DNA from 3 places in the Paenibacillus graminis genome. Region 3 is predicted to be linked to each of the others. Evidence: riboswitches for the same ligand, from Rfam matches in the RefSeq annotation. Region 3 holds a riboswitch; each other region holds the start of a gene.
What was found. A riboswitch is a leader RNA that binds a small molecule or an ion and turns the genes downstream of it on or off. The one in region 3 is predicted to bind cyclic di-AMP.
Positions count from the first base shown of each region.

Region 1: another riboswitch for cyclic di-AMP. It lies ahead of PGRAT_RS11845 (alpha/beta fold hydrolase); the one in region 3 lies ahead of PGRAT_RS00510 (C40 family peptidase).
Region 2: another riboswitch for cyclic di-AMP. It lies ahead of PGRAT_RS16105 (APC family permease); the one in region 3 lies ahead of PGRAT_RS00510 (C40 family peptidase).

Region 1 covers NZ_CP009287.1:2,917,829-2,922,040, reverse strand. Annotated here, with positions in the region: gene PGRAT_RS11850 (LTA synthase family protein) at 1-1,471, opposite strand, end outside; gene PGRAT_RS11845 (alpha/beta fold hydrolase) at 1,736-2,551, opposite strand; cyclic di-AMP (ydaO/yuaA leader) riboswitch at 2,559-2,719, opposite strand; gene mnhG (monovalent cation/H(+) antiporter subunit G) at 2,730-3,113, opposite strand; gene PGRAT_RS11835 (Na(+)/H(+) antiporter subunit F1) at 3,097-3,390, opposite strand; gene PGRAT_RS11830 (Na+/H+ antiporter subunit E) at 3,387-3,866, opposite strand; gene PGRAT_RS11825 (Na+/H+ antiporter subunit D) at 3,873-4,212, opposite strand, start outside.
Region 2 covers NZ_CP009287.1:3,849,473-3,853,684, forward strand. Annotated here, with positions in the region: gene PGRAT_RS16105 (APC family permease) at 1-1,556, opposite strand, end outside; cyclic di-AMP (ydaO/yuaA leader) riboswitch at 1,683-1,840, opposite strand; gene PGRAT_RS16110 (disulfide oxidoreductase) at 2,069-2,500, opposite strand; gene PGRAT_RS16115 (DsbA family protein) at 2,500-3,255, opposite strand; gene PGRAT_RS16120 (ATP-binding protein) at 3,349-4,212, opposite strand, start outside.
Region 3 covers NZ_CP009287.1:103,777-107,988, forward strand. Annotated here, with positions in the region: gene PGRAT_RS00500 (GNAT family N-acetyltransferase) at 1-39, opposite strand, end outside; gene PGRAT_RS00505 (C40 family peptidase) at 304-795, opposite strand; cyclic di-AMP (ydaO/yuaA leader) riboswitch at 801-943, opposite strand; gene PGRAT_RS00510 (C40 family peptidase) at 1,329-1,757, opposite strand; cyclic di-AMP (ydaO/yuaA leader) riboswitch at 1,815-1,952, opposite strand; gene PGRAT_RS00515 (hypothetical protein) at 2,169-2,999, opposite strand; gene PGRAT_RS00520 (M1 family metallopeptidase) at 3,011-4,212, opposite strand, start outside.

The DNA of each region.
Region 1 (4,212 bases), 2.8 Mb from region 3:
ACCCATACTCATGTCCGAGCATCTCTTGCAGCAGAGCCTTCTCATCCTCACCCAGGGTGTACATCGGCACGCCTTGGTGATCTCCGTAAAACACAATCAGGCTGTCATCCCACAGTCCGCTGGCCTTCAGCTCCTCCAGAAACTGCCCCATCGCATAGTCGGCATAATTCTGGGCCTGAATATAGTCCCCCAGCAGCGTACCTTCAAAGCGCTCCGGCAGCTTCATCTTGAACTTCTCCTCGGGGATGCGGAACGGATGATGGGCGCTCATGGAAATGACCATCGCATAGAACGGCTGATCCTTGGCATCAAGTGCAGCCAGCTCCGGTACCGTTTTGGCGAACAGCACCTCATCCGAAGAACCGAATGCAATATGATCATCATCGCCATAAAAGCTCTGGTCATAATACTTGTCAAAACCTACCGCCTGGTATAAGGCCTTGCGGTTCCAGAATTCCACACTGTTGGTATGGAAGGTAGCTGTATAATACCCGTTCGCACTCAGCAGCTTCGGCAGGCTGGGCACGGATTTTTTCATATAGGGTGATGACGTTGCCGGTTCGTTCTTGGGCACATAAAAAGAGGAGTTCACCACGAACTCGGCATCCGAGGTCGTCCCCTGGCCGGCATTGGTGTAGAAATTGTTGAAATACGTATTGCTGTGCGCCAGCTTGTTAATATTCGGTGTAATCTCCTGCCCGTCAATAGTCAGTCCGATCAGGAAGTTCTGGAACGATTCCATCTGCACGATAATCAGGTTTTTACCCTTGTCGGCCCCGGTGTACTTCAGCTGTTGCGGGGGTTGAACCCCTTTAACCGTATCCACGGCCTGCTGGGTAATCTCTTTGCTGTCGATAAGCTCTTCCTTCTCTGTGCTGTCTGCGAACAGCGTGTAGACTTCATAGTTCAGAATCCCCATGCTCTCCGCCTTTTTGATCTCATTCATGCTCGCATGGTTAGGCCAGATATTGAAGAAGCACAGCGCGAGCGAAACGGCAGCCACGGTAAGCAGCACAGGGCGGCTGATGCGGTATGCGCCTCTCTCCTTCCATTTGGCAATATATTTGGGACGGAACATAAAGAACAGGAAGAAGACGATATCCACAAAAATAAACAGATAATACGGTGTAATCAGGGAATAGGTGCTCTCTCCGACCTTAGTGACCTTATCCGCTTGCTGCAATGCATGATAGGTCGCAATTACGCCATAATATTTGTAATACATCAGAACAGAGAAATAAATAATCGTAATGAATAAGTTAGCAATCATATAGTACAGAATCTTCCGTTTGGAAGACAGCCATTCAATCAGGCTGAACACAATGATGAAAAAGGGAATTTCGGTGAAGACCATACTCCAGTTCGGACCGTCGCTGAACACGACAAACCAGGCCACGGCGCTTTTGAGCAGCAGCACGAAGCTGAATAATAGAATCGGCCGGTTTAGAATGCTATTGAATGATTTCTTCATGAAAAAATTCATTTCCTTTCAAAAAAATGGATGGACTGCCCCGCTCGTGTTATCAATACCCCTCCTGCATTAAATCACAAAGTACATAGGTTATCAACCTATTTTTAGAAATAAAAAACACACTGCTTATTATATATGCGCAGCAAAAAAATGTGCACCAAAAAAACTCAATTGGGGCGAATTACTCAGCCATTCAGTGTAGGGCAGCTCTCCACCTGGGAGTACGGCTTGGACAGAGATTAGGAGCTGCCTCATCCACCGCCTTCATAACCCGCTCTCCCGCTGATGAACGGCATGCTGGTCAATCAGGAAATTTAACAGCAGGCGGTTAAAATGCTGCGGCTGGCACAGATGGCTGGGATACATGGCATCATCCAGCACCACCAGCTGCGCCGAAGGCAGCATGGAGGCGTTCTTGCTCGCCTGTGCGAGCCTCCACTCATTCTGGCTTCCCGTTACACACAGCACTGGAACCTGCAGCTTAACCGCATAGGCAAGAATGTCAATCTGGCGCAGGGCAATCCGCTGTTTGATGCCTTCGGTTGGCCGTTTATGCAGCAGCTCATTCCTGAGGATATGATAGGCGGGCAGCCATTTGTTATAGGCGATTCGCAGGGAGCGCAGAAGCAGTTCAGGCGGCAAATAATACGATATCCATGAACATCTCTCGATAATTCCCCATATTCTATTATTTTTCATGGAATCATTGCCGCTTGAGCAGTTGTCCACCAGCACAAGCGCACGCACCAGCTCCGGGTTCTGCACAGCGAATTTCTGGGCGAGCACACCCCCGCCCGAGCTTGCGACAAGAATCACACTCAGCAGCTCCAGACGGCGGAGCAGCTCCTTCAAATCTTCACATTGGGTGTCCAGAATGCGGTGAACCTCGACATCCATTTTTCCGGACAACCCGTTCCCCCGCAGATCCAGAACAATCACTTGAACACGGTCACGGAAATACTCAATTTGCGGCTCAAACAGATGATGCGAAGTCAGGTGATCATGAATAAAAACAACAGGCACCCCTGTACCATAGGTTTCATAGTAGATAGAAGTTCCATTTAATTGAATTTGCGGCAACTCATTCGTCTCCTCTCTTCTACGCTTACGGGGTTAGCTGACGGATTCGGGCCTGAAGAGTAGCCCTACTCGAATGTTCGAGATTCACCCCTTGGGCATGGCAGCTTCGAAAACTGCACACACCGGTGGTTCCCCCGCTTCTTTTACAGAATTCAGCGAAAAAGACATATTCTTTAGTTTACTCTAACTTATGCTGTGTGTCAGTCTGCTTCGTCTCCCTCTTTTTGAGCACCGGCTTCAGATCATCCTGCACACTGCCCTTCCATAAAGGCACACCCGAGCGGTAAGCCGCACGGCCATTCAGATGCCCTGCAACCGGAGAAGTGATGAAGACGAATACTATCCCGAGCAGCAGTTTGATGCTGACTACTTCTATATAGAAGAAAAAAAATAGAAAGGCTCCTGCCAGCACACATAATACACCCAGTGTAGCGCTTTTGGTGGCGGCATGGGAACGTAAATAGACATCAGGGAGCCGGACCAGCCCAAACGCGCCAAGCCCGCACAATAATGCCCCCAGCAATACCAGTATCGCAATTAGCAGCTCACCGATCAAGTTTATCACCTCCAGGCTCGATAACCGCGTCTCTTTCAATGTATCTGGCTAATGCCGCAGTTCCGATAAACGTCAGAATTCCGATCACAAGCACCATATCAATATAATCCTCTGTCCTCTGCTGCATGCCCAGCACCGCGATCACTGCCAGCAGGTGGATGCCGATCGTATCCAGCGCAACAATCCGGTCCGAACGGGTCGGTCCTTGAATCAGCCTGTACAGGCAGGCCAGCATGGCCAGTGCCAGGATCACCAGCGAAATATTAAGCAGTACTGAAATCATAGCCGGGTCACCTCCATGATTGCTTTTTCAAAGGTTCCCTCGATCTGGCGGGAGAGCTGGCCGGCGTCCTCAATATCCATAGCGTGAATATATAGGGTCTGTCCGCTGGCCGACACTTCCAGTGTAAGGGTCCCCGGTGTCAGACAAATGAGGCAGGAGAGCAGAGTGACCTCAAGGTCGGACCGAAGTGCGGTTTCGTAAGCGAAGATGCCCGGGCGGACAGCCAGTCTGGGACTTAAGATTTGCCGGATAACTGCGAAGTTGGACAGGACCAGCTCCCGCAGAAACAGCGCCAGCAGCTTCACTATGGACCACACCCTTTTCAAATATAACGGTTCAGGAAGGAACCTGCGCAGCACCAGCAGAATTGCGCAGCCCAGCAGATAGCCGATTGCAAAGCCTGAGCCTGACCCGTCGCCGATCAGCATCATCCACAGAAACGCAGTCATCAGGTTTAATAAGATTTGAACAGCCATCTTCATCTACTCCTTCAGTACAGCTTCGATATACAGCTTGGGAGAACCAAGCACATCCCCCGCCTGTGAAACATAGGTATTCACCCGCTCTGCTCCAAGGCCCATCAGGATGACCAGAACGAGGAATCCGGCTGCCACTGCCGTCCCGCCTTTCAGCTTAACCTTGGGCGGTTCTGTACCGGGCGCATTGCCCCAGAAGGCGAGCCTGAATACTTTGATCAGCGAGTACAGCACAAGCAGGCTGGAACCCAGCCCGATCAGGGATAAAGTCAGCATTCCTGCATCCAGCCCTCCCCGGATAATCAGCACTTTGCCGGGGAAGCCGCTGAACGGAGGAATACCGGCT
Region 2 (4,212 bases), 3.4 Mb from region 3:
CATTTCTGCTCCATTTTGTTGATCTCTTCTTCATCAAAGCCTACATACACAGCCACCACATTATCCGTTAAGGACTTGGCATAGCTGATCGAATGCAGCACTGCGCGTGTTACACCGGCGACAGGTACGACCACTGTGCTTCCCTTGATGCAGGGTTTATCCGTTGCCGGACAAATCCGCAGCTGATCCGCAGTATTCAGGTAATGGTGGTGAATCCTGTGGAACACGAACATTACAATCGGCAGGAAGATAAAGGCCATCCAGACGCTGGAGAATTTGGTGATAATGAAGATTAAGGTAATGGTCAGAGTCGTAAGCATCCCCACCGTGTTCACGGCAAATTTATTCTGCCATCCTTTAGGTCTGGTTTTGTACCAATGCACCATCATCCCTAGTTGGGACAGCGTAAACGGAATGAAAACACCCACCGCATACAATGGAATCAAACTTTCCGTATTTCCGTGAAAGGCCGCGACCAGCAGAGCTGACAATACGCCCAAAAAGATAATGCCGTTCGAGAAGCCCAAGCGGTCACCGCGGACCATAAATGCATGAGGCAAATATTTGTCTTTGGCAAACATAAACGCCAGCAGCGGGAACGCCGAGTAGGCTGTATTCGCAGCCAGGAACAAAATGACAGCTGTGATCCCTTGTATGAAAAAGTACAAACCGCCGCGCCCAAACGTAGATTCGGCAATTTGCGAGACCACCGTAGCTTTTTCATCAGGCGTAATTCCATACCAGTAAGCCAGCAGCGTGATTCCCGTAAACATAATTCCCAGGATAAGCCCCATCATCATCAGGGTTTTGGCGGCATTTTTCTCCGCAGGCGCCTTGAAGTTCGGAATGGCGTTCGAGACAGCCTCTACCCCGGTCAGAGCCGAACAGCCCGAGCTGAAGGCCTTAAGCAGCAAAAACAAACTGACATTCGACACAGCCGCCCCGATTTCAGGAACATTTGCATGTGCTCCGCCGGTTGCATATTTGAATACCCCCGCAATGATCAATACGAAGATCGATACCACGAACAGATACACGGGAATCGCGATGAATGATGCAGATTCTGTTACCCCCCGCAGATTGACGATGGTCAAGAGCAGAATCACAGTAACAGCGATAAGTACGCTATGATTATGAAGACTTGGAAAAGCGGAGGTGATCGCATCCGTGCCCGCCGATGCACTGACCGCAACGGTCAAAATATAATCCACCAGCAAAGATCCTCCGGCGAGGAGTCCGGTTGGAACACCCAGATTGCTTTTGGCTACGATATACGCGCCACCGCCCTGCGGATAAGCAAAGATGGTCTGACGGTAGGATAAAATCAGTATAGCCAGCAGGCCCAATACGGCTAGTGCGATTGGCAATGAGTACCAGATAGCCGTGAAGCCTGCAGCCACCAGCACAATCAGGATTTGTTCCGTTCCGTAGGCTACAGACGAGAGCGCATCAGAAGACAGGACAGCCAGTGCTTTCACCTTGGATAACTTTTCATGATCGAGTTCGTTCGACTTCATCGGACGCCCGATCAATAGTCGTTTTACCTTGCTTACCATTGTAGTAACAGTTCCTCTCTTTGTTAGGTTGAAACGGTAATACCGTGCGCTGTTTTCATTGGTGGATTTTCATAAATGCAGGCACAAAAATAAGCATACGGAAATGATCCGCATGCTTACGCATCGTCATTATCCCACCATTGCTTACGAGGTTAGCTGGCGGATTCGGGCTGTGGTAGCCCTACGGTTGCAGCCCTTGCGGACCGCCCCGATTCACCCCTTTGGCCTTAGGCCAATGTTGGTTCCCCCGTTTTTCCATACGGAAAATTCAGCGCATATTCAACTTCTCACAAGGTCTAATGATAGTCTACAATGAGCCTTCCGTAAAGCGGTGAAAAAAATGAAAAAAGAATGAAAAAACATCCAAATTACGCAAAACAACGATGAGGGAACTCGCGATCTTTCATTCTCTGCGATTATCCCTTTATCACGTGTTTTTTCAAGGTTTTGATCGCTAATTGTGTCAGAAATTTCAGGATTAATTGAACCTCTTAATCCTGCTGCGATATTCTTTATTCTACGTTATCCTCTTTACGCCCGATCCAGAGCAAAATTGCGATTAGCGCAAAGGCAATTAAGGCTAACAAAGGGATCGTAATAAACCCGAAATAATTCAGATAGTCCTTGTTGCAGGGTACGCCAATTGTGCAGGGAAGCACCTTGCTGAGCGCCGGTATCTTCTGCTCTGCATAATGATAGATAGAAATGCACCCGCCAATGAGACTTAGGGGCAGCACATAGGGAATGATCTTTTTGTCATTCCGGTAGGTCGCAATGCCCAGCAGGATAAGCTGCGGGTACATAAAAATCCGCTGGAACCAGCATAACTTGCAGGGCTCGTACTTTAATACCTCACTTAGATACAAACTTCCCGCTACTGCGATAACAGACACAAACCAGGCCAAATAGAGACAGTGGCGTCTGCAGAATGTAGTGGCCTTCATCACTCGGCGCTCACAGCTTCGGAAGCGGACTTAATCTGAGCTTTAATAGCTTCCATATTGAAAGGCTCATCCACTTTGTGTCCATTAATGAATACACTAGGTGTAGAGGTTACACCGGTATCCTTGGCGGTGCTGATATCACTTTGCAGCTCACTTTCATAAGTTCGTTCCTGGATATCTTTGCGTAAAAGATCCAGATCGACAGGCAGCTTTTCCTTCTCCGCAAGACTCACCAGGAAGTCCTCCGTGGCCCACTCTGCATTCTCATCCCCCTGATTGGCGTAAAGCGCATCGTAGTAAGTCCAGAAAGCCTCATTGTTCTGATGATAGACTGATAATGCCGCCAGCGAAGCTGTTTCGGAATCCGGGCCGATAAAAGCCATATTTACAAAGTAGAAAGCTGCTTTATCCTGATTCACATACTCCTGCACAATCTGCGGCTTGATTACACCTGTAAACTGGGCGCAGGCCGGGCATTTGAAATCACCGAACTCGACGATTTTGACAGGGGCATCCTCTTTCCCCAGTCTTGGGAACTCACTGTAATTGAAATCAACCGCTTTGCCTGAATCTGCCGATGAAGAGGAATCCCTCGATGCCAACATGAAAAGTCCGACAAAAATTATCACCACAATTGCGACCGTACTAATAATTAGAATTCTCGTTTTCTGTTTCTGCTGCTCCAGCTCAGCCCTGCGTTTCTCAGCTTTACTTAGCCCGGAAACCATGACATTGTTTGTTTTAGATTTGCCCAAAAGAGAGTTCCTTTCTGTCCTGGAGGGACTGTTGTGAGGAATCATATTCTTTAAAATTATATAATTAAAACTCTCCGCTTGGCAAACCTTCGTTCAACCCGCTTCCGACTTCTCCCGCTTCTCCCGGATTCCCTGTTCATTGGAATTTCCTACCGCCGGGAAGGTGTCCATAAGCTGCAGCGGGATCTTAAAAAAGAAGTCCGTCCCCCCGTCCCTTGCCTTTTCCGTCCAGATGCTTCCATCCATAAGCTCAACAAGCTTTTTGCAGATCGCCAGCCCTAAGCCAGTTCCCTGGTACTTGCGGTTATGCGAAGCATCCACCTGCGAGAAGGGCTGAAACAACAGCTTCAACTTGTCCGGTGCAATCCCGATTCCTGTGTCACTGACTCTGAACAGCAGTCCCAGGGAAGCCCCCTCTTTGCTGTAGGTTTCAAGAGCAACTGTTATGCCTCCCTCATGAGTAAACTTAACTGCATTGCCAATCAGATTCACCAGAATCTGGCGGATCCGCGCACTGTCCCCGATTAATTGTTCAGGAATGGACGGGGCGATCTCAAGGGTCAATGCAAGCCCTTTGTGGCTCGCCGCAACCGTGAACAGATTTATGCATTCCCGCAGCAATGCAGGAAGCTTGAACGGCGATTTTACCAGCAGCATGTTCTCGGCTTCAAGACGGGAAATATCGAGCACATCGTTCATCACATTCAGCAATGCAAGACTGCTCGTATTTTGCAGCTTCAACAATTCCTGATGCCCGGGTGCCGTGATTTCCTCCGCGAGCAGTTGGTTGATGCCAATAATGCCATTAAGCGGTGTCCGGATTTCATGACTCATTGTAGCCAGGAATTCACTTTTCATCCGCGCAGCGCTTTCGGCCGCATTTTTGGCGATCAGAAGCTCCTGCTGTTGTTCAGCCAGAGCCGTAATGTCTTCAGCGATAATGTACACGTAAGTTTC
Region 3 (4,212 bases):
CATAGGAACAGTGTAAAAGGTTGCGGGGGAACTAATCATCAGGTATCGGCCTCCCATCCAAAGTGAAACGTTATATCTTTAATTATATACATAACCTCCTTTTGGGACGCAAAAACTTTAAGAGAAGGTGAAGCCCTTGATCGCAGAATATTATTTTGGAAAATAGCGAAAATTAGGGGTTTTTGTGTTTGGCAAATAATGAGCAGGGTAAATATTTCTTGTAGGCAAAAGGCAAAAAAAAGCCCCCCTCCAGAATTTCGGCAAAAATCCTGGAGAAGAGCCTTTGGGAATTACAAATGCTGTTTATTGTACATCATCGTTGTCTTGGGAATCGGAAGCTACATTCTGATAAGCATCTGTGCTCATAATTCGTTTGGCGCCAACGTAGCGGTTGACGTAGTAGCTGTCATTCAAGGAGCTGACGGTTACACCACGTTTAGAAGATGCATGTGCGAATTTGCCTTCACCGACATAAATACCGACATGGGATACGCCATTGCCGCTTGTATTAAAGAATACGAGATCGCCCGGTCTGATGTTGTCACGCGATATTGCAGTTCCCATTTGGTACTGGGACCCGGACTGGTGAGGAAGGTTGATTCCGATCTTGTCAAAAACATACATCGTAAATCCGGAGCAATCAAACCCGTTAGTCGATATTCCGCCTGATACGTATTTCGTTCCGATAGCTTTGTCGATAACCTGATCCATTTTGGAGTCTGCGAAAGCGCTTCCTGCTCCTATGGTAAGGATAATGGAAAAACTCAGTAATGCTGCGGCCAGCTTCTTCTTCAAAAGTAAATACCCCTTCCAATTGCCTACGAGGTTAGCTTAAGGGTTCGGTTGAAGGTCCCCTATGACCCCTCTGTGAATAGGAGGTCAATTCACCCAAAATCGGTTCCCCCGTTTCCCTAATTATTAGGGAACTCGGCACAACTGTTGATTAGGATTAGCTTGCTGATCAATACATGACAAAATGTTTGTAAATTAAGTTTGAATAATTACAAAAATGTTACTATCAACTCACTGCGATAATTGTAACAAAGACAGAAGCTCTTGGCAATCATTTAAAGCATATTAATGCATATTTTTTCCGTTTGACGAGACAAAAATCTATTCTAAAGGCTCATTTTACGCGCTGCGTAAGCTTTATGGCAGAGTTTTTTGGAATATTTAGCAAAAAGGTGTTTCAAAGAACTCCGAAACGTGTAAAAGGGAGAATAAGGAAAAGAAAAACCCCGGAAATGATTACGGCAATAATCAGCTCCGGGTCCGTATAAGTTACATTTAGTTGTTAGAGGTAGCAATAATGAGGGGAATAACGTTTATCAATCGTAGGCAACAGCCTGATACGCTGTAGTGCTCATCACTCGTTTGGCGCCAACGTAGCGGTTGGCCCAGTAGGCTTGGCTCAGTGAAGTTATGGTCACGCCGCGTGAACTGGAGGATTGTGCGAATTTGCCATTGCCGACATAAATTCCAACATGGGAAACTCCCGATCCAAAAGTGTTAAAGAAGACGAGGTCGCCTGAACGCAAGTTGTTGCGGGATACAGAGGTTCCAACACTGAATTGAGCTTTGGAAGTGCGCGGCAGGGTAAGTCCGACATTTTTGAATACGTACCTGGTGAATCCGGAGCAGTCAAAACCGCTGGTGCTGGTGCCCCCGAATTTATAGGTGGTTCCGATTGTTTTTGCGATAACGGTGTCCATCTTGGAATCGGCGAAAGCGCTTCCGGCTCCCAATGTAAATACCATCACTAATCCAAGTGCTGCTGCGGTGCATTTCTTCTTGAAATTCTGACTTTTCAAATGATGTACTCCTTCCAAGGCCTGCGAGGTTAGCTTAAGGATTCGGTAGAAGGTCCCCTATGACCCCTCTAAAGCGAGATCAATTCACCCAAGATATGGTTCCCCCGCTTCCCGGTGCAGGGAATTTGGCGTTTTATGCACCAGAAGAGCGTGTGTTGACAAGTTTTAATGCTTAAGTTAAGTATGGTTGACAAGCTGTAACTTAAAGATTACAAATTTGTTACTAGTAGTACAGGCATCATTGTACCAGAGGATTTACAGTTTTGCAAATACTCTTCATCACTTTGTAACTCAAAAAAGAGTCCCGCTCCCAAAAAGGAGTAGCGACTCTTTTATTATGCCGGTTAAGCGGCACTATTATTGTGGAAATGTTTTACTGCCCCAGAGGTGGTACTGTGCGGCGATTCCCCACATTTTAAACAATGTAGTGGGAAGCGGGGAGAACTGGCGGAGCAGAAATGCCGGAAGTCCAGGACAGAGCAGCGCAGTTGCTCCGCAAACAAGCATCATCACCAGCCCGCATGCCCCCAGCACTAGGGACAGTCCTACAGATGGGACAATGACCTTCAGGCATACCATCAAGGATGGGAGTATTCCTGTTCCGGCCGTATAACCGAACTGCATGTAAAGCAACAGCTTTCGAATGAAGAATAGATACACAAGCCAAGCCAGAATATAAGGGGCCAGCTTCAGCAGCTGTCTATAGTCCAGAATCCCGCTTAGCAGCAGGTTGTACATTTTGGGAAGAAGCCAGTATAAAGGCAGGACCGCCAGCACCCATTCTATGAGACTGAACAGCATCACTGGAAGCCCGTACAGCCTCATGCCCGGAAAAAAGAACATACCACGCTCCCCTTTGCGCTCCTGATGCAGCTCATGGAGCAGCCCTGCGCGGATAAATGGGGAGAGCAGCAGCCTTGCTGCGCTCAGTGCCAGAAGCATCCAGAGCCAATGCTGAACCGCCGGGTCGTTACCCAGAGCGAATTGCCCCTCCACATAGTACAGCAGCCTGCCCATTCCGCTGCCTCCCGCATGCTGATCCGGGTAGCGCAGCAGCACGGGAACCACGGCGCTTTTGACAAACTTGTACATGATATAGCCCCAGAAAAGCCGGTAGATAAATAACAGGATCAAGATATAAAATTGCTCTTTCATGCTGCGCCAGCCGCGGCTTATCGATCTTTTCACAATCCTTCACCTCACCAGACAAGAGTTCCGAGCAGATTTTCAATCAGGTTGGTCATGCTGAGCGTCCAGCGTGAGAGCGTATCAGGTTCCAGTTCGGCGACTCTGAAATTGTTCAGATGTTTGCTCTCCAGCAGGACGGAGTGCTCCGGATCAATCTCTGCCGATAGGAGCGGCGCTTTGTAGGACAGCTGAAATGTCGTTTGCTTGTTTTCCCCATTCCAATATCTTTGAACGGTATATCCGTCCGCGAAGGTAAACTTTACCGGCACATCCCCGTACTGGCTGCCTCTATTGCTTACTGTAACTGAGGATTCATATCGGAGGCCTTCTTTGTCCGTTCCTGCTTTGCGGATAGTATTTGTAATATGATTTATAGCAAAATCAGGAGCGCCGCCACTGTATACATAATGTTCGAAATACGTTTGCCATGATTTTTTAGTCACCTTTTCCACCGTCCTTTGGAAATCTTGAGTTGACGGGTGACGGAAACGGTATTTGCGGGCATAAGCGGCCAAGATGGCATCCATCGTTTTGGTTCCGACCTGACGTTCAATGTCTTTCAGCACCAGCTTACCCCTAATGTAGATGTTGCGGGTATAGGCATCATCTCCGGTGTATTTCCAGGTCTCCAGGGTAAGCGGCTGCGCGGAGGGCACCAGACTGGCCTGAAGGGGGAGGTTGGACGCCACCCCATATTCCTGCTCCATTAGCCGGTCTTCCGCGTAGGAGGTGAAGCTCTCATCGAGCCAGGCCTCTTCAAATTCATTGCTGGCCACCATTCCATAAAAAAACTGATGCCCGATTTCATGGATAATGGTCCGCTCCAGCTGGGTTCCGGGCATATTTTCGGCTGCGCCGAAGGCGGTTATAAGTGTGGGGTACTCCATCCCGCCTGCGCCGCTTCCCTCCTTGGGAGGGACTACGATAGAAAGTGTGGAGTACGGATAAGGACCATACCATTTGCTGAATGTGTTCAGGGCAGCTTTGGCAGCCTGGAAATACCGTTCCTGCAAGTCCTTATGCAGCGGGTCCAAGTAGAGCTTGATCCTTACCCCGGGCACCTCGGGCGACGAGAAGGCCTCCTCTGCAACCACAAAGTCGGGGGAGGCAGCCCAGGCGAAGTCATGGACATCATCGGCATAGAATTTGTAGATTTTCTGGCCCTGCTTCAATTTGGCGGTCTTAACCGGAAAGCCGGTTGCGGCCACAGTGT